Regions from separate parts of the Lysinibacillus sp. FSL P2-0066 genome, predicted to be linked through region 2. Evidence: riboswitches for the same ligand, from Rfam matches in the RefSeq annotation. Region 2 holds a riboswitch; the other holds the start of a gene.

Region 1 (10,698 bases), 1.7 Mb from region 2:
TTCCTTTTCCATTTAAAAATTGAGCTTTTGTAATATCACTTGCGCATTCATATGTTTCAAAAATTCCATGAGCGGCTGAGCCACGTGCGTGTACTACTCGTTCAGGAATTCGTTCATGGTCAAAGTGAGTCATTTTTTCACGGAAATGAAAATCCTCTAGTAAAGTAGGTCCTCGCTCACCTGCTTTTAGTGAATGTTCATCTTCCGATATTTTTAATCCTTGATTGGTTGTAAGAGGTTGATCTTTATCACTTACTCGGAATGCTTCTAGCTGTTGTTGTTTTTGATTGACATCTTTTTTCATTTAGAATCCTCCTTTATAAGTTACAACTACCTTCTACCCGAACGAAAAGATGGCAAACATGAAGAAACAAATTGTTTGCTGTTTAAAAATGAATATGTTACTATTGTCTCGAATTAGAGATAATTAAATTCGAAATAAAAAGAGGGAGTCGTATGAAGCAAAACAATCGTAACTTAAAAGCATTTACGGTCTTGTTCCGAGCATATCAAACGATTCAAGATGCAACTAAAAGAGATTTACTTCAATTCGATTTAAATCAAACTGAATTTTCTGTTCTTGAATTTTTGTATCATCATGGAGAACAACCAGTTCAAATGATTGGTAAAAAAATATTAATTGCAAGCAGTAGTATTACCTATGTGATTGATAAACTCGAGCAAAAAGGCTATGTATATCGTAAGGCATGTCCAAGAGATCGCCGTGTCACGTATGTATTATTAACGTTTGAGGGACAGGTTTTGATGGAGGAAATATTCCCTAAGCATGAACAGAAAATAAATGAGATATTCGAAGTATTGGAAGCTCATGAGCTGGACAACATGATTTTATCACTTAAAAAAGTTGGCAAGAACGCCGCTAACCAATAAAAATTTTATATATATATCTCGATATCGAGATATATAGAAGGAGCATATTATGAATCATTTAAAAGGTGTACACCATGTAACGGCTATCACAAGTAGTGCAGAAGAAAATTATAAATTCTTCACCTATGTTTTAGGAATGCGTTTAATAAAGAAAACAGTGAATCAGGATGATATTCAAACATACCATTTATTCTTTGCAGATGATAAGGGTAGTGCGGGTACAGATATGACGTTCTTTGATTTCCCTAATATCCCAAAAGGTGTACATGGTACAAATGAAATTTCAAAGACCTCTTTTCGTGTACCAACGGATGCTGCTTTAGATTATTGGATAAAGCGCTTTGACCGTTTAAATGTGAAGCATACTGGTATGAAAGAACAGTTTGGTAAGAAAACACTATCTTTCGTAGATTTTGATGATCAACACTATCAGTTAATTTCTGATGAGCACAATACAGGTGTGGCAGCAGGTACGCCTTGGCAGAATGGCCCCATCCCCCTTGAGTACGCTATTACAGGTTTAGGACCAGTTTTTGTCCGTGTCGCTAATTTTAAATACTTTAAAGATGTGTTAGAAAAGGTAATGCTCTTTACAGAGATTGCAGAAGAAGGAGACTTTCATTTATTTGAAGTAGGTGAGGGAGGAAATGGCGCCCAGATTATTGTCGAACACAACACAGTGTTACCTGTTGCTCGTCAAGGTTTTGGTACTGTTCACCATGCTGCCTTTCGTGTAGAGGATCGTGCTGTATTAGATGAATGGACTGCACGTTTCGAAAGTTTTGGTTTCCACACTTCTGGCTATGTAAATCGTCATTTCTTTGAATCATTGTATGCACGAGTAGCTCCGCAGATTTTATTTGAATTGGCTACAGATGGTCCAGGATTTATGGGCGATGAGCCATATGAAACATTAGGAGAAAAGCTGTCATTACCACCGTTTTTAGAACCAAAACGTGAACAGATTGAAAGTCTTGTTCGTCCGATTGACACTGTAAGAAGTTCCATTATGTTCGATAAAGAATATGAGTAACACAATTTCATCCAGTTGGGAAAGAAAAGCTCCACTGGATGCATACATAACTGTATTGGGGGATAAAAAAATGGAATTTTCCAAGCTGATTGATAAGCGTCGCTCTGCTAATAATTTTATCAAGGACGTTAAGATGACTGAAGAAGATATACGCCCTATTTTGGAGGATGTTAAGCTTGCCCCTTCAGCATTTAACTTACAGCATGCTAATTATATTGTTGTACTTGATGAGGATATGAAAGAAAAGGTAAGAGAGGCGGCATATGGTCAATATAAAGTGCATTCAGCTTCGGGTGTAATTCTTGTACTAGGTGACAAGGAAGCATATAAAAATACTGCTGAGCTAAGTCAAGGTATGGTGGATTTAGGCATAATTACTGCTGGCGAACTAGAGGATATTGTAGCAGAGAATACAAGTTTTTATGAGGATCGCGGTGAAGGATTCATGAAAGATGAAGCCATTCGAAATGCTTCTTTGTCTGCTATGTTATTCATGCTTGCTGCGAAAAATCGTGGTTGGGACACTTGTCCAATGATTGGCTTTGATAATCAGAAAATGCGTGCGCTTTTCAATGTGCCAGAAACACATGAAATAGCCTTAATGATTACTATTGGGAAAGAAAAAGAAAGCAGTCGTCGATTACGTGGCTATCGTAAGCCAGTTGAAGAATTTTCCATTTATTATTGAAATGGTATAAAATACAATAACTATACAAATACTATGAATAATGTACACTTAGGAGGAAACATCATGAAAGTAGTAGCAATCGTAGGTAGTATCCGTAAAGAATCTTATAATATGCAATTAGCTCAATTTATTCAAAAACGTTATACAGAAAAGTTAGACCTTGAAGTATTAAGCTTAAAGGACCTACCAATGTATAATCAAGATATTGAAAATGAGGCTCCACAAGCAGTTCTTGATTTTAAAGGAAAAGTAAAAGCTGCAGACGCTGTACTATGGGTTACACCAGAGTATAATGGTACAGTTCCAGGGGTTATGGTCAATGCCATTGATTGGCTATCTCGTGTAGATAAAGTAATGATTGGCAAACCATCTATCATTATGGGTGCATCAATGGGGAACTTAGGAACTGTAAAAGCACAATTACATTTACGTGATATTTTATTCTCTCCAGGCATTAACTCACCTTTACTTAGCGGCAATGACGTTTATATTGGTGCTGTTCACACTAAATTTGATGAAGAAGGCAATTTAACTGATGAAGGTACAGTGAAATTCCTTGACGTAGTCATTGATAACTTCTTAAGTTGGGCAAAAAAATACGTTTAATTAAAATCTAACCCATAAGTATACAATATACTTATGGGCATTTTTTGTTTGGAAAGATGCTACTTCTGCATGAAATCTTCATACTTTCACGATATACTTTTAACAAATTCTAAAATGGTGGTTAAGGATGAGAAAATTATCATTAAAGCTTGGGATTATCTTTTTCATCACATTGTTTTGTATTGAAACATTTATGATGTTTTTTTTGCATGTTTCCTTGACGAATTCTAGAGTGGAAGAGGAATTAGAGAGTTTACAAGCGAGAGGAAACTCACATCGTACTATATTAGAGCAGAACTTCAATAATGAAACACTAGCACATGTTGTTCTTATGGAATCAGAAGCAAGTACTGATGTCGTGGTGACTGACCATTTAGGGACAATCCTAGCCTCCTCACAACCTCATTTAGAAATCAGTAATCTGATTGGTGAGATAGAGGGGGACATACCGTATGAGGGAATGGTTTTACAAGACAATTGGCAGGAAGTTCAATCTATTGCCACGATAAGCCCTATTCAAAATCAGCAAGGAACGATTGGCTATGTATTTATGTTTCAAAATACCGATTCTATCCATGCATTAATGAAACGGCTCAATAAGCATTTTCTCATCGTTGGTATTGTATCTGGTCTTGTCAGTATTGCAGTCATTATTGTTCTATCTCGCAAGCTCGCTAAACCACTTATTCAAATGAAAGAGGCTACATTGAAAATGAGTAAGGGTGATTTTACAGTCGCTCTTTCTACGAATGGGAAAGATGAGCTTGGGGATTTATCGAATGCTATACAGCTTCTGTCCAATGATTTAAATCATCTAAGGCAAGAGCGTAAGGAATTTTTATCGAGTATTGCACATGAGCTTCGTACACCGCTAACCTTTATTAAAGGCTATACAGATATTCTTGCTAAACGGGATTTAACAGAGCAAGATCGTCAAAAGTATTTAACTATTATAATAGAAGAAACAAATAGACTTTCTCGGTTAATCAAAGACTTATTTGATTTAGCGAAAATGGATGAAAACTCATTTATGATTGAAAAACATTGCTTACATTTAGAATCGTTTTTTTCAAGCATTGAAGAAAAATTAAGTCCCGCTTTTCAAGATAAAGGTATTTATTTGGCTATACATTGTGATAATGGTTTAACACTATGTGCAGATGAAGCAAGACTTGAGCAAATCCTGATTAATCTATTAAATAACGCCTTAATCTATTGTGCGCCAGGAGATACGACTACCGTCACTGTAAAAAAGGACAATAGCGTTTTAAGTATCGTTGTGGAAGACACAGGTAGAGGAATTCCAAAGAAGGATTTACCGTATATTTTTGATCGGTTTTATCGAGTGGAAAAATCACGTAGTCGTGCTTTAGGTGGATCTGGACTTGGGCTTGCTATTGTCAAGGAGCTTGTACAAGCACATGGGGGAGAAATAAAGGTTAGAAGTGAAATAAATAAAGGGACTACTTTTGAATTATCATTTAAAGGAGTAGAAACGAATGAAAACGATTTTATGCATTGATGATGAACCAAGAATGTTAGATTTATTAACCCTTTATTTGGAACCACTATTTCTTTGTAGAGCCATGTCTTCTATACAAGAGGCATTGGATTTTTTAGAAGAAGAGCATGTGGATTTAGTTCTTTTGGATATTATGATGCCAGAGATGGATGGGTGGCAGGTTTGCCAGGAAATTAGGAAGTTTTGGGATGTTCCGATCATTATGCTTACTGCAAAAGGAGAACAAGCTGATATTGTAAAAGGCTTAAACCTTGGTGCTGATGACTACATTTTAAAGCCTTTTGATGAGGAAGAGTTGTTAGCACGAATACATGCTGTATTAAGAAGAACAAAATCTGAAGAAAAAGTAATTAACTTTGAAGGGCTTTGTTTAGATAGAGAGTCCTTTGAAGTATATTTTCAACATAAGCCAATTCCATTAACACCAAAGGAATTTGCCATGCTCGCCCTTTTTTTAGATTATCAAAATAGAGCATTTTCTCGAGAACACCTTATTCATGCCGTTTGGGGATATGATGTAACGATTGAAGATCGTACCATTGATTCACATGTACGTAATTTACGAGAAAAATTAAGAAAAAGTGGTTTTCCGGCGGATGATTACTTGCAAACAGTTTGGGGCATCGGCTATAAATGGCATAAGTCTGCTAATAGAAAGCAAATGGAGCATAAAAGCTAGAAATAACCTCTACCAGAATTGAAGGTAGAGGTTATTTCTATTATTTTGGGCTAAGCTCTTCTTCTGTTACCCATTTATGATTTGTTACGGCTTCACCATTTGTAGTGGAAGTATAATCAACCATATATACAGTTGTTTGCACAGCCTCGTCAATAAGGACAGTCGCATTTTCCATACCTTCCATATGTGCTGCGTCCGTTTTTATTTCTGTTCCAGGAGCCAGTGGTGCTTCTTGTGGGTCAATTAATTCTTCATGAATTACCCACTTATGCTTTTCTATTCGCTTTCCACCAGATGTAGGCTCATAGGAAATAACATAGGCAGTTGTATTATAGGCACCTACTATTGTTGCTTCGGCCCCTTTCATACCTTCCATATGTCCATCTGTAATTATGGCTGTGCTCCCTACAGGAAATTTCGGATTCTCAGCTTTTTTTAATGTTACGGGTACTTCGCCAGAACTTGAATGATTCATTGTAGAATGATCCATTTTTTCAGCAGCTTCATTAGAAGTGGATGCAGGTTTTGTTTGCTCCTCAGTACAAGCCGATAAACTAATTAGAGCGACTACTGATAATAGTCCGACTGACCATCTTTTATTGAATTTCATATGATATCCTCCTCACTCTTTGCTCCTAATGTAGCAAATAAATGTGCAGAAACGATGGATATGATCTATGAAAAACATCTGGCACAAATAGGTGAGAAGATATGCTATTGAATGGGCATGATCTTCAATGTTTTTTGTAATCTATAGGCGAAGACACCAGCAAAAATAGCTAAAATAATATCTTTTGGTAGAGGAGGAATCATCCAAAGCCAAGCGAGCTTATATGAAAAATTCTCTGGTGCACTTGCCCAAAGCTTGTATGCAAAAAACATCCAATTTGTTCCTATCAAATAATTTATCGCTGTTGCTACCAAAGCAGCTACGATAAAGCTTTTCTTTGTACCGCTTCGTTCAACAATCAACCCTGCAACAAATGCCGCTAAAATAAATGAAATTATAAACCCAAAGGTTGGGCTTAAAATTTGGCCAATTCCACCACCGAAACGAGCAAAGACAGGAGCTCCTGCCAATCCTACACACATATAAATTGTACAGGCGAGCGCACCTTTTCTACTACCAAGAATAAGTCCTGCTAAAATCGCAAAAAAGGTTTGAAGCGTAATGGGTACACCACCAACTACCATAAAAGGTGCAAAGGACGTGATATTAGCACCCACCATCATTAGCGTTGAAAATAATCCAATATAGGTAATGTCAACAGTTCTTAACTTATGATGACTATGTTGCGTAACGGTTGCCATGAATTTCACCTCGTTTTATAAGTTATTACTGTTAGTGTAAAAAACGAAAGTAGTTGTGTCAACTTTATAATTTAAATAAGTTAACTCAATTGCTTGAAGTAGACTATCTATCTATAAAAATGTATGATAGAATCGTCACAATTTTATAACTTCAAATACTATTGGTGTGATATTTTTGAATATCACTTAAAAGGGAAGTCGGTGGAAGTCCGACGCTGTCCCGCAACTGTAACGAGGAATCCTATAATATGATTTGCCACTGTTTAAGAATGGGAAGGCAATTATAGGATAGTGAATCGAAGCCAGGAGACCTGCCATTTAGTAATACCTGTAATGCCCACGAGGATGCAAGCAATTACGGACAATAGCTGGATATTTTTCTGACTTTGTTTAATCTAGGGTATTTCTATGCGCACTTTCGCATGGGATACCTTTTTTTATTGCTTCATTCATCAATATTCAGTAGGAGATTAAAACAGATGAATAAAAAATTTATGTTATTTTCCTTCGTACTTTTCATGGTTTTAATTGTTTCAATGACCTTTGCTGTAATGGTTGGCTCAGTTTCAGTTACACCGTTATATGTCTGGAAAGTGATTCTCTCTAAAATACCTTTTATACAAAATGCGATTGAGCAAGATTGGAGTCGCTCTCAGGAAATCATCATCTGGCAAATAAGAGCACCTCGTGTTTTGCTAGCTGCTATAGTAGGAGCGGGGTTAGCCATTGCAGGCGCAGCCATTCAGGCACTTGTACGTAATTCCATAGCAGACCCGTATATTCTAGGGATTTCTTCAGGGGCAGCTGTCGGAGCTACTTCTGTGATTATTTTAGGAGCCTTTTCATTTTTAGGTATTTACGCTCTTTCAGTATCCGCATTCCTTGGTTCATTACTTGCCATAGTACTTGTCTTTTTCTTATCACGTGTTGGGGGACGTGTCTCTATTTTCCGCTTGCTATTGGCAGGTATGGCTGTGTCCTTTATCTTAACGGCTATCTCTAATTTTATTTTAATGATGTCAAAGCAAGAAGGAGCCTTAAAGGCTGTTATGTTTTGGATGCTAGGTAGTTTAGCTGGAGCCAAATGGAATAATATTGTGATTCCAGCTTTCGTATTCTTTGTTGTTTTTGGGCTACTGTGGCTACATTATCGCAATTTAAATTTACTATTACTGGGAGAAGAAGCGGCAGTGACATTAGGCGTTAATCTTCAGCAATTCCGTATTCAGTTAATACTACTAGTATCTCTATTAACAGGTGTGCTTGTCGCAGTTAGTGGTTCTATAGGTTTTGTGGGATTGATTATTCCGCATATTGTGCGATTAATTGTGGGCTCAAATTATAAATACGTGATACCTATTAGTGCTTTAATAGGTGGAATATTCTTAGTGTGGGCAGATGCCTTTGCTCGAATCATCATTGCTCCCCAGGAAATGCCAATTGGTATTATTACAGCTTTTTGTGGAGGACCATTTTTCATTTGGCTTCTCCGTCGTAACAACTATTCATTCGGTGAAGGAGATTAATTTCAATGACATTAGAAGCGAAACAAGTATCATTCTCCATTTACGATCAGCGTATACTACATGATGTAAGCATTCAAATAAAAGAAAAGCAATTTGTTGGATTAATAGGTCCTAATGGGAGCGGAAAATCAACATTGTTAAAAAATATGTATCGTCTGCTAAAACCTGAAAGCGGTAAAGTAGTATTAAATGAGCAAGATATATTAAAGCAATCAAGTAAAGCTATTGCGAAAAATTTGGCTGTTGTAAGCCAAGAGACACCCGTATTATTTGATTTCACTGTGCATGATTTAGTCAGTATGGGAAGAACGCCACATAAAAAGCTATTAGAGCTTGATCAAGAGAAAGATTTTCAAATTGTTAAAGATGCTCTTAGGCAAACGGGCATATCGCATTTAGAGAAACGAAGCTTTAGTTCGCTTTCTGGTGGCGAGAAAAAGCGTGTCATGGTTGCAAGAGCACTTGCTCAACAAGCACAGGTATTAATATTAGATGAGCCAACGAATCATTTAGATATTCAACATCAACTTCAACTTATGGATTTAATTCAGACCTTGCATTTAACCGTCGTAGCTGCTTTACATGATTTGAATATTGCTGCTATGTATTGCGATCAAATTTACGTTTTACAGCAAGGGCGAATCGTTTGTCATGGTACACCAGAGGAAGTGCTTACGCCAACAGTGCTGCAAGATGTATTTGGTGTTTTTGCGGATATTCAAACACATCCAATGACAGGGAAGCCGTATCTTACATATGTTCCTGAACAATTCACGAAAAAGTTTAGCTAAATATAGAAAAGCAAGATCTTCTATTAGATACATAAAACATCCTTTAAGGAGTGACTGTATGCAAATAGCTTTTACGAAAATGCATGGTACTGGCAACAGCTATATCTATCTTGATCTTTTCCAATATGATTATAAGGAAGAGATCTTTAGTGAATTGGCTCAAAAAATAGCCAATGTTCATACAGGTATAGGCTCAGATGGGTTAATTATTATCCAGCCATCCAAAACTGCTGACTGTGGTATGCGTATTTTTAATAAAGATGGCTCTGAGGCGACAAATTGCGGTAACGGTCTTCGCTGTGTTGCTAAGTATATCTTTGAGCGTCATATTGTGCGACAAGAGCAGCTTATGATTGAAACGAAATCGGGCATTATGCTGGCACAGGTAGTGGTGCAAGACGATAGCGTAATAGAAGTGATTGTCGATATGGGCAAACCTCTCTTATTGCGCAAAGACATTCCGATGTTAGGAAACCCAAATGAGCTTGTCATCAATGAGATATTTCCTTTACCCCAACAATCTCTTTTGGTAACTGCTTTGTTTTTGGGCAATCCGAATACTGTAGTTTTTGTGAATGCGATCGAGCAAGCACCATTAAGAACATTAGGCGGTATTATAGCAAACGATATGAGATTTCCTCATCGTAGCAACGTTGAATTCGTTGAGGTTGTTCATGCGAAAGCTTTAAAATGTCGAGTTTGGGAACGAGGCACGGGTATAACAGAGGCCTGTGGAACAGGTGCTTGTGCAGCGGTAGTGGCTGCTATATTAAATGGTTTTTGTCAGAAGGGAGAAGAGATAGTAGTCCAACTTAGTGGTGGTGACTTAGTCATACGATGGGCTGACAATGACCATATCTGGATGCGTGGTCCTGCAGAATTTATTGCGGATGGAATTTATGAGTTTTTATCTTAATTACGCCAATACTTTTTCGCAATGCCATATTAAATTAAAGGACGCCACTCTGAAATCGGAGGCGTCCTTTATTGTAGAACCATTAAGATATTGCTTTTAAGCCTGCTACACCTATGATAATCGCTAGGATACTGATAATACGTGATAGATTTTTGGATTCCCCAAAGAAAATGATATTTACAAGTACAGCTCCAACAGTACCAATTCCTACCCAAACAACATAGGCAATACTTAACTGTAAATAGTTGAAGGATGCATATAAAAGGGCAAAGGACACACCAAAACCACCAATATATAAAATTAAATTTCGTAATGTTTTATGCTGACTATAAAAGCGTAAGCCGATTACACCTATAATTTCAGACAATGCAGCTAAGATAATAAACATCCAACCCATTATACATTTGCTCCTTTCGTTTGATCCTGCTCTTTAGCGGAATTATCTGCTAACTTTAGACCAATTACACCTAATACTAAAATAAACATAAACAGTCCTTTAATGGCATTAAACTCACCATCGAAAATGAAAATATCCATTAATGTAGTACCGATTGCACCTGCTCCGGCGAAAATAGCGTAGACTGTTCCAGTAGGTAAGCTTTCACAAGCCTTTGATAAGAAGTGAAAATCTATAGCAATGATTGTCACAATAATTATCCAGTGCCACCATGTGCTTGCTACGTTAAAGCCAAATACCCAAAGCAATTCAAATAAACTTGTTAATACGACGTACAT
Region 2 (10,698 bases):
TCTATCTTCATTTTCATAATATGCTTCATTCGCATGTTTCTGATCTGTACCTTTAAGGTATGCTAGGATCATTTTAGGACGTTTAAGTAAAACCCAGTCTCCATGCTTATCAAATTTTCTGCTTGAAGTGATCATTCCATTTTGAATTGTTCCGTATTTTTTTTCGTTCTTTTTTCCCCAATCTTTTAATCGTTTAGCAAAATCGGCATCTTCTGCCATGAGCATATTTTCATTAAATCCATTAATTGCTTGAAAATCTTTTTTGTAGCACCAAAAGATGCCTACAGAAATTGCACCATATTTTAAAAATATTGGTCCGATTAATAACAAAGCTGAAACAAAAATTCCTAAGGACATTCTTTCAAACTTTCCTGTAACGCCCCCGCCAATGTACTTACCTGTGATTAAGTTCTCCACTGCCTTCGATAACACATGTTCGTTCATCTGTGTATCGGCATCAATTGTGACGATGATTTCCCCTCTTGCTATATCAACGCCAGCGTTCCTAATCTTCGAAAGGTTCTTATCGCTATTTTTTAGTAGGATACAATTATACGATTTTGCAATTTGCTCTGTTCTATCTGTACAGCGATTTAAAACAACAATAATCTCTACTTGATTTTCAAAGGATTTGGAAGCCTTTAAAATAGATTCTAAGCACTTTCCAATGTATTTTTCTTCATTATGGGCTGGTATGACTATTGAAATTTTTATATCCTCTTTCTTTTGCACTTCTAAAGAGTTCTCCATGTCGTACATACAGCTCCTCCCTTTTAAATGTCTTCTGCATTTATAAAATAAACCAGCTGATCAGTCCACTTGTTGTCCTCGTATATGAATCCTTTCCTCGTGCATTCATAAAGCATCCCAACATTTTCTGCTAATTTTATAGATGCCGTATTGTCGAGGTTTATATGAGCTTCTATTCGATGATAATTTAATTTTTCAAATGCTAGATCAATCGCTGCCTTTACAGCCTCTTTACCATAACCTTTTCTCCAAAAATGGTTATGAATGGTATACCCGAACCTAGCCCATTGAAATTCTTCCCTCATAATTGTGGAAAAGTCTACAAAACCAATATGCGTATTATCTGTTTTTCTAAATACTCCAAATACATACACCTTATCATCCTCAGCCATCTGATGATGCTTAGTAACTAAATCAATAAACCATTCTTTCGTACAGATGCTCATATCTAATTTACCTTCATCGTATTTATGCTGGGAAGGTAAACGATTTTCATATTGCGTAAGCCAAGAAGAGTAATCTCCCTCTTCCATTAATCGAATAATTAATCGTTCTGTTTTCGTCATTATCTTAGTCAATCGAACACCTCATACCTTTCTAAATAGCGATTCATGGAAGTAGTTTACTAGGCTTCTTCGTCTGCAGAGGGGCCGTAGATGCCTGGTACTGGAATATCGAGAAGTCGCAAGTATACCCCAAGCTGCGCCCGATGATGGACCATGTGGCTTAATCCGAAGGTGCGGAACGCAATTGCTCGAGGCTCCTGGCGAATAATATGGTCACCATGACGTAGTGTCCATACCTCTCCGAGCGTTTTCTCATCACATTCAGTAAGCATCATTTCCAGTTTTCTTACGTTTGTATCGAACTCATCCAGAATGTCAGCTCGCTTTTCTAATGCCTCTCGTCGTAACGGAACGGTGGAAAGATCAAAGTCTGAGTACTGTAAAATAGCCATTTGCCAGTTTAGCAGATTGATTAGGTGCGTGGCCAGACCTCCTAGTGTCATTGATTTCTCATGTGGCCTCCATGTCAAATGCTCGTCGGGCAAGCGTTCCAGTATGCGACGAGTAGAAGCCAATTCCTGTATTGTATCCCCAACAATCAATTGTTTAACCATAAAATCCCTCTCCTCCCTTTTAATCAGCATACTATAAATTCCATTCAAGGGGAAAGCTCTCAGATAAGTTTTTATTCTATGGTTAAACCTTTTTTAGACTGTTAGAATATGTAAATATTTTGAGGGTTTGCGGTTTGAAGAAGTGTTCATAAGGGAATATACTAGAATGAATAAAGAGGGGTGAAGATCAAGGTGAAAATAAAGACAATTTTGTTGTTAATGATTTGTTCTTTAGCGTTAGTTGCTTGTAACGATCAGAAAGAAGCATCAAAGGTGATAGAAATTCAAGAATTAATTAATTTCGATGAAGTACAACCCGATACTTTACAACAAATCTCTAATACGGAAGATGTTAAAATTATAGAAAAAACATTTAAAAAAGCTAGAGAATTCGGTGAGGTTGATAACGAAATTGCTCCGCAGTATAAGATCAAACTAAACGATGATGAATACTATCTATGGATTGATAATACAAACACTGGGACAATAGCAAACGTAAACAGTAGAAATATGTTTTACAACATCCTAGCTACCGATGAATTTAAAGAGGCCATTAATTATCGAGAGCAAAATAAATGATTTTTAAATAATAGTAGCAACGATCTGTACGCAACATAGATTGTTGCTATTTTTTAGGGTATGTTTCATATTTATCTGGCTCCATGTTGCTGGAAATGTTCTATCACTTTTTCAACGGATATAGAGCCCCTCCGTATTAGCTATCTTTTCAAATAGCTCAAGATTACGCTGGCTATAGATTAAAAAGGCTAATCCATTCCCACTAAATACCATATTCTCCTCAGGTAAAATGATATGTAGATGGAGATGGTCCGAAACAGCTAATTTTATTAGTGAAATTAATATTGTGTACTCATCAATGTTTAATAAAATGCCTTCTGTAAGATCTTTAGGGATAATTTTATTCCACTCATTCTCGTAGACTTTATAATACAATTGATCCTTATATAAAGGATCTGGTATGTAATAAAATGCATAAAATTCAGATGATTTTAACCACATCAATTCAAAAAATCTCTCGAATTTTTCTAGGCTTTTCTGATAAGAATGATAATCCTGCGTTTTTTCTTGGAAATCGACCATCTCCAATTTATCGAAGAATACTTCTACTTGACTATATTTTTTATTACTTTTTATCTGATAAGGGTAAATATCGAGTATTTTAGCACTTTCATAATCATACAATTGCTCTAGTAATTCTTCTAATTTTTTACTGTCTTTATTAGTTGCTTCCTTGCAAATACAATCGATTATATTTTCTAATGACATACCTTTTGACTCCTTTAATTCCTTCTTCAGCACGGTAAAAGAAAAACGTAACGACCTTAGTATACCATCTTTCTTTAGTTGCACCATGCCAGCGTTTTACAAGCTATGCAGCTTTTCCTTCTTCCTGATACCAGCCCTCCCCATCTGTCAGTAATAAAACTTGTCCAACTTCATGGTCGTGCTTTCTTAAATAGTTTGAATAGATGGAATATTTAGATTTTTATTGATGGAATGGAAATGATTAATTATACTTAAATGATTAACGTTCGATTAGAAACAAATAATACTAGAGTATTGGGGAGAGAAGAATGGAAGAATTAAAAGTAGAAAAAGCAATTCAAGATATTTATCCAGATGATATCGCTTGGTGTTATGGGTGTGGCCGTTTGAATGATGATGGTCATCATCTTCGCACGGGGTGGCATGGTGATAAGACGATTACAATCTATACACCTGAATCAAAATATATGGGTATTCCAGGATTTATCTATGGTGGTTTAATTGCTTCATTAATTGATTGCCATGGAACAGGGTCGGCAGCGCTTGCCTTGCATCGTAAAAATGGACATGAAATTGGTGATGGAGTGGAGCCACCTCGATTTGTAACGGCTAACCTTAATGTAGATTTCCTCAAGCCAACACCCCAAGATGTTCCCTTAAAGGCAATTGGCACTGTTGAAGAAATTCATCCGAAGAAATGGAAAGTAGAAACTGAAGTTTACGCGCAGGATACGCTTTGTGCTCGTGGAACAGTAGTCCTTGTAGTCATGCCTAGTACTTTTCTAAATAAAAATGATTAGCATTTTTAATAAGAAGAGCACATCTTATTCATAGATGTGCTCTTCTATTGCGTTTTTAATGGATTCATAATCAAGGAACTGTATTACTAATAACTGTCACAAAGCCATTTCTCGTGGCAGTTTCCATTAACGAATAAATAGAGTCACTGGCAGTTTTGTTAAACTCATACCATTGGTCAACAGTGGCGTCATAAATCAACACGTCTGGCTGTCCAGTCAAAGGTTTATCTGAAGATTGCACCAACGAATAGAGATCATAACGTGCTATGCTACTACCTTCCTTGTTCAAGAAATCATATTGGCCCATTTTATAATAGCCCCCAATTACGGTGCTATGCACAGACCATGTGTAGTCGTTAGGCTGTTTTATCTTCTTGCCCATATTTTTAGTAAATATACGGTGCATTTCTTCCATATAGGCATTGCCATTGATTTGCTCGACTACTCCCCCCATTGTCATGTGGTATTCATGAAGTAATGCTTTCACTTCCACACCCTTAATCATCAATGGCTCTGTATCGATTGAGATCGTTAAATGATCGTAATGAACTTTACAGCCAAAGATTTCTGCTAGAAAACGTAATGGTACAATGGTGCGTCCATTCTTTAAGTATGGCTTTGCATCCAATAATACCGTTTTTCCATTTACTGTGGCTTTACTACTGTTTAACTTTAAACTGACTTTCATCTCACTTTGGGTCAGTATCACTTGCCCATCCGACCAATGCACCTTAGCCCCTAAATTTTCACTAATCACGCGTAAAGGTACCATTGTTCGATTGTTTTTTATTTCGGGCTTCACATCCGTTTGTACTGTCATACCGTCCACTTTTAGTTGACTACTAGCTGCTGCAGCAGTTGTGATCGATGTAAGAATGACAATCAACATAAGGAAAATACCTGAACATATTTTTTTTCATGATTATTAGCTCCTTTACTTCGCTATCATTACTTCATTCCATATGAACCCTATTATTTCCTTCTGCTATTAGCAACGGTAACAAAAAAATCCTGCATTTTAAGCAGGATTTTTAAGTAAACTTTATGAGGTTTATATATAGGTACGCTATTTCGTACCACTTGCACCAAATCCAGATTCTCCACGGACCGTTTGAGATAATTCATCTACTTCCACTAATTGAATAGAAGGAACAAATTGAATAACCATTTGAGCAATGCGCATTGATTTTTCTACAATAAATGGTTCTTGACCATGGTTGATTAAAATAACACCGATTTCTCCTCTATAGCCTTCATCTATAGTGCCTGGGCTATTCAGTACAGTTACACTATGCTTTAATGCTAATCCACTTCTTGGTCGAATTTGGGCTTCCGTTCCCTTAGGTAATTCAATCTGTATACCTGTCTTAATGAGTTTGGCTACGCCTGCTGGGATTTCTACTGCTTCTATGGAATAGAGATCCATGCCTGCATCACCAGGGTTGGCTTGTATCGGTAGCATGGCTTCAGCGTGAACTTTTTTAATTTTTACTTCTAGATTCATTGTTCTTCATCCTTAACGATTAAAATTGAATGTGTCATCTGTGATCGGCGCAACTTTTGCCTTGGCATAGGTAGCACCCTTTTGTGAAAAGAAATCATATGTGGAGCCTTCATTACGAATCCCATTCATCACAATTGGATTGACTTCCTCTTCTGGGAACATGGCTTCAAAGCCGACATTCATTAAAGCTTTATTTGCATTATAACGTACATATGCGCGCACTTCAGGTGATAATCCTGTTTCCGCATAAATATCATCTGTATACTTCATTTCATTTTGATATAAATCTAATAATAGCTCATAGCCCCATAAATGTAGCTCTTCTTGCTTTTCCTTTGAAAATTGCTTGAATAGATTTTGAGCAAAAAATCCAACTGCTACCCCATGGATAGATTCATCGCGCAAGATGAGTGAAATAATTTCTGCACTATTTCGTAGGAAGCCTTGTCCTCCTAAGTAGAGTGGATAGAAAAAGCCAGAATAAAACAGGAAAGATTCAAGCATAACGGATGAGAACATCGCTTTCCATAAGCTCTCTGGATTGCCTTCTTCAATACTATTATAAATGTCTGCTATTTTATTGGCCTTATACTGTAGAAATTCATTTTTCTTGACCCACTCAAATAGCTCGTCGATTTCTTCGTTTGTACAAAGCGTTGTGAAAATATAAGAATAGGACTTGGCATGTATCGCCTCGAATGCATCAAAAACGGTTAGGACAGCCTTTTCCTGTAAATCGTCTGTATAAGCGGCAACACGATTCATTCCGATATTTGTTTGTACAGTATCCAGTAAGGTTAATCCTGCAAATACTTTTTTATATGTGTCCTGATGCTCAAAGCTTTTCCATTGTTTAATATCTTTACTGACCGCAATTTCTTCTGGAAACCAAATTTGCTTCCATTGCTGGTCCCAAAATATTTGGGCAAGCTCACTTGTTGCCTTATTCCAATTGACTGCCTCATAAATTATATTTGACATGCTACACACTCCTCTAAGCTTTGTAATCGTTGACGAACATAGTAAACAGACTTAATGCCCTTGATCCACGCATAAATGTATACTTTAGCCAATTGTTCGGTTGTCCAATTGTCCGTTACATAAAGCGTCATGGAAATACCTTGGTCAACGTGCTTTTGAGAAGCTGCATATAAATCAATTAAATCATAAGGATTCACATCATACGCCTCCACATATAAATGACTATTGTCATTTGTTAAATGAGGCATTGGATAAATGGTTCTACTATCGGCGTAATCACGAACCTCTACGCGCTCTGTACATGGTGCGATTGAAGCCGTACAGCTACGAATATATGAAATACTACCAGTTGGGGCAATAGCCAAACGATAGGAATGGAATAGACCGTATTGCATTACATCCTGCTTTAACGTTTCCCACATCTTGTTCGTAATGATTGGTATATTGCCAAGCGCCTTCAATACAACAGGTGATAGTTCTTCGTCAATTTTATTGATATATTGGTCAAAATAGCTACCTGATGCATAATCACTGTCCTCAAATCGGTAGAAGGTTGCAGCTTTTTCTTTCGCCATTTCCATCGAAGATTTCAAAGAATAATAGTTCATCGCTTCCATAAAGTGATCCATGAAATCAATCGAATCTTTTGAGCCGTACAGGATGCCCTCCGTCACGAGATGCCCATGGAGGTTCATACAGCCAAGCCCTACAGAATGCATTAATTGGTTGGCTTTTGCAACAGACGGTACATTTTTAATATGTGTCATTTGCGATACATTTGTTAATAGGTGCATCGCTGTATCGACTAATGCGCCGAAATCCTTCACTTTACTTGCTGCATGGATATCGATGGAACCTAAGTTACACGATACATCTAATCCATAGTCGTTTGGTTGATCCTGGTCCGTAATGATACTTGTCTCTTGTACTTGTAAGATTTCTGTACATAAATTGGACATTTTGACACGTCCAATATTTTTTAAAGGATGTACCTTATTGACATTATCATCAAAGATTTCAAACGGATAGCCTGATTCAAATTGTGCTTTTTTCACCTCTGTGTAAAGCTTACGTGCATTTAAACGTTTAATTTTACGAATTTTAGGGTTATCAAGTAGCTCGTAGTACATGTCTGAAATGGAAATCTCAGACATCCGTTTGCCATATTCTTTAAAAATATCGTATGGGCTAAACAAAACAATATCCTTATCACGTTTCATCAGTTCGAAGAAAATACTTGGTATAATAATTCCTGTTGAAAGTGTAGCAAGACGAATTTTATCATCCGCATTTGGTTTTTTTGATGAAATGAAATTTTCTATGTCTGCATGGAAAATATTTAGATAGACAACACCTGAGCCATTTCGTTGCCCTAGCTGATTCGAATAACTGAAAGAATTTTCTAACAGTTTTGCTACTGGGATGACACCACTTGCACGATTTAATATCTCTTTAATTGGATCACCTAAAGGGCGTAAATCTGTTAGGTTGACCCCAACCCCACCACCAAGGCGTGATAGCTCTAAACAATAGCCAATATTTTCGGCAATACTATTCATGGAGTCATCCATTGATAATTTAAAGCAGCTAACTAATTCACCACGTGCTTTCTTGCCACTATTTAAAGCAGTTGGTGTTGCTGGCTGATAAGCTTCCATCATCGCTTCGACAGAGCGTTCTGCTAGAGCTGTATTTCCTTGAGCCAAATACAAAGCGATAATGACTATACGATCCTCATATTTTTCTAAGATCTCTTCCCCATCACGACTTTTCATAGCATAGCTATCATAAAATTTACTTGCGCTCATAAAGGATGGAAAGCGGAAATTATAATCATAGGCTTTTTTGTACAACTTCTTTATAAATTCCATCTCGTACATGTCGATAAATGCTTTCTCATAGTAGCCCTCATCAACTAAATAGCGGATTTTTTCCTCAATATCTATAAAATAACGCAAACGTACGTTAACATACTCTAAAAAGTAGCGGCGCGTAGCTTCGCGGTCCTTTTCTAACTCAAGTAACCCAGTTGTACTATAACGATTCAGTACGTCATTATTAAGCTTTAAATAGGTTTTCATCCCATTACCCTCGTTTCATAAAACGTTTGTATTGCTTCGTAATCCGTTTGATTACCTCGTAAATCTAATTTCCTTACTAGGGGTACATGATACGTAGCAGCGATTTTCTCACCAGCAGCGCCAAATACATGATGACCGAAGTTACTATTCCCACTGGCAACTACTCCTTTACAAAAATCCCTGTTTTTTTCTAAAAAACGTTGTACCTTTGCTGGAATGTCACCTAAACCATCTGTGTAGGTAATTAAAAGATATGGCTTGTTCAATCGCAATTCCTCGGAGAGCTCGATACATTCTGCCTTTAATTTGGATACCACATTGCGCACATTGCCAGTACGACTAGCGAATACGATCATAGGGCAATCAACTCAATTTGAGAAACAATTTCCTGAACATCTCCTATAAAAGTTCCATTCATCTCTAAAACAGGCACACTTAAAAAACCTGCATTAATAATCGTTTGCTTTGCTTGTTCATCGTGATCAATGTTAACAATTTCAGCTTCAAGTCCTGCACGTTGTAGTTCAGATTTTACCCATAGGCATTTTGGACAAATTGTTTTCGTATAAAGTTTCATAGAAATCCCTCTTTTCATAAAATAAAAAAGCCTATCTCCTCTAGAGAGATAGGCTAAATGGAAACGTTAACATACCAAAAATACTGACGTTCCCATCTCTTAATCCCCGAAGAAATGATAAATTTGTTTTATAAAGGCAGGTCTCCTGGCTTTGCTTCATTCTCTGATTCCCTTCCCATGCAAATGCACAGTGGTTGCAATCATCGTCAGCTTCACAGTTGCGGGGACAGCGTCGGAATTGTACCGAACTTCCCTTTTAAACTACATATAGTAGTACCTTTGTAAAACGAACACAATATATAGTTGTTGTTCAATAGTTTTAAGTGTACCATCCTTCAAATGAAAAGTAAATCAAGATTCTAAACTTCTTTATTTTTGGATTATTCAGTATTTTTAATTATGTAGTACGAAATAGATTATCAATAATTACTACTTCCTAATTAAATTATTTATTTTAAATGATGTATGAAATTCTCTATTAAAATCGATCTACAGCAAATCTAATTAATTGTAGAATGACTATGATAATCTAGTTGAATAGCTAACATAGAACAGTCTAGATTCTGAAGAAAAATAGACTGATTGACACTACGAATATATTATTTCCTTTCAATAAACAGGGCCAATTCCTTATAAAATTCCGGCGTTGCAGCAGAATTTGTATGAAATTGAGGATTATATTTGGATATAAGTTTATATAATTTAGTAGCAGTTAAAAGATTTTGTTCTCTATCGTAAGCCCTAAAGCTATTATAGACCTCTTTCACTTTCCCATTTGCTAAATGAGAAAAGTAATGTTGCACTTCTTCATCCTCTAAGTAATCTAGTTGCCATTTGTAACATATTAAATTTGTGAGGAAAAACATTTCTAATGCTGGCATTTCACCAAATTTCAATAGCAATGTCATCCCATAATCAAAGGCATTTTCTAACCATTTCACTCCATGCCGTTCCCTGTAAAAACGAATTAATCTTTGTAAACCATGTCCTTGTTCTTTCACAAGGTAAGAATGAATATTCCTATTCCCAGCATTTCTTTCCCATTCATCAAGAGAAAATTTATATTTTCTTATCAGTTTCATCCAAAGCTTTTGAAGTTTCTCTTCAGATATAGCGTGTGTTTGTTTATTCCATCTTAAAAGCATTTCTAAATATTCTAATACAAAGCATCTCTCTATCTCAAAATGATCCAAATTTCTAAATAGAGTGTCTTGATCAATATCAATACTATCCTCTACAATTTTATCATCTATCAGCATTATACTGTACCGACTAATTCGCGTTTTATATTTAAATAGGCATAATTAATACTTTTGTAATCTTCAGGATTTTTTTGTATTAATTTTTTGATATAAGTTTGTAGGGAAATACTGTGCTCACTAGAAAGGTTGTTCATGATTTGTTGCTTTACTTGATTTTCATAAAATAATATTGAATGTGATGTCATCTAGTTCACTCCTATCGTTCATAAAAAAAGCATCTTCCTTCTAAAGGTTAGATGCTAGCTATGACATAAATACTACATAGTTCTTCAACCAATATAAAATAAGTCGTCTATACTGAATAGAGACCCTCTTCTTGGTTGTCGCACTATGAGT

Evidence for each region. A riboswitch is a leader RNA that binds a small molecule or an ion and turns the genes downstream of it on or off. The one in region 2 is predicted to bind cobalamin.
Region 1: it holds a riboswitch for cobalamin, as region 2 does, so the genes downstream of both, MKZ14_RS19990 (iron chelate uptake ABC transporter family permease subunit) here and MKZ14_RS11280 (glutaredoxin) in region 2, are expected to answer to the same signal.

The regions. Positions count from the first base shown of each region.
Region 1 is NZ_CP150202.1:4,013,398-4,024,095, reverse strand. It holds gene MKZ14_RS20035 (catalase) at 1-304, opposite strand, end outside; gene MKZ14_RS20030 (MarR family transcriptional regulator) at 457-891, shown strand; gene MKZ14_RS20025 (ring-cleaving dioxygenase) at 941-1,924, shown strand; gene MKZ14_RS20020 (nitroreductase family protein) at 1,995-2,612, shown strand; gene MKZ14_RS20015 (NADPH-dependent FMN reductase) at 2,676-3,218, shown strand; gene MKZ14_RS20010 (ATP-binding protein) at 3,346-4,740, shown strand; gene MKZ14_RS20005 (response regulator transcription factor) at 4,718-5,419, shown strand; gene MKZ14_RS20000 (YdhK family protein) at 5,460-6,029, opposite strand; gene MKZ14_RS19995 (biotin transporter BioY) at 6,134-6,730, opposite strand; cobalamin riboswitch at 6,876-7,064, shown strand; gene MKZ14_RS19990 (iron chelate uptake ABC transporter family permease subunit) at 7,210-8,256, shown strand; gene MKZ14_RS19985 (heme ABC transporter ATP-binding protein) at 8,262-9,047, shown strand; gene dapF (diaminopimelate epimerase) at 9,106-9,963, shown strand; gene MKZ14_RS19975 (SMR family transporter) at 10,046-10,360, opposite strand; gene MKZ14_RS19970 (SMR family transporter) at 10,360-10,698, opposite strand, start outside.
Region 2 is NZ_CP150202.1:2,279,388-2,290,085, reverse strand. It holds gene MKZ14_RS11335 (glycosyltransferase) at 1-759, opposite strand, end outside; gene MKZ14_RS11330 (GNAT family N-acetyltransferase) at 774-1,328, opposite strand; gene MKZ14_RS11325 (DinB family protein) at 1,376-1,870, opposite strand; gene MKZ14_RS11320 (hypothetical protein) at 2,063-2,449, shown strand; gene MKZ14_RS11315 (hypothetical protein) at 2,561-3,157, opposite strand; gene MKZ14_RS11310 (PaaI family thioesterase) at 3,466-3,957, shown strand; gene MKZ14_RS11305 (copper amine oxidase N-terminal domain-containing protein) at 4,028-4,846, opposite strand; gene dut (dUTP diphosphatase) at 5,024-5,461, opposite strand; gene nrdF (class 1b ribonucleoside-diphosphate reductase subunit beta) at 5,474-6,442, opposite strand; gene nrdE (class 1b ribonucleoside-diphosphate reductase subunit alpha) at 6,430-8,523, opposite strand; gene nrdI (class Ib ribonucleoside-diphosphate reductase assembly flavoprotein NrdI) at 8,520-8,879, opposite strand; gene MKZ14_RS11280 (glutaredoxin) at 8,876-9,100, opposite strand; cobalamin riboswitch at 9,218-9,396, opposite strand; gene MKZ14_RS11275 (hypothetical protein) at 9,700-10,359, opposite strand; gene MKZ14_RS11270 (hypothetical protein) at 10,359-10,547, opposite strand.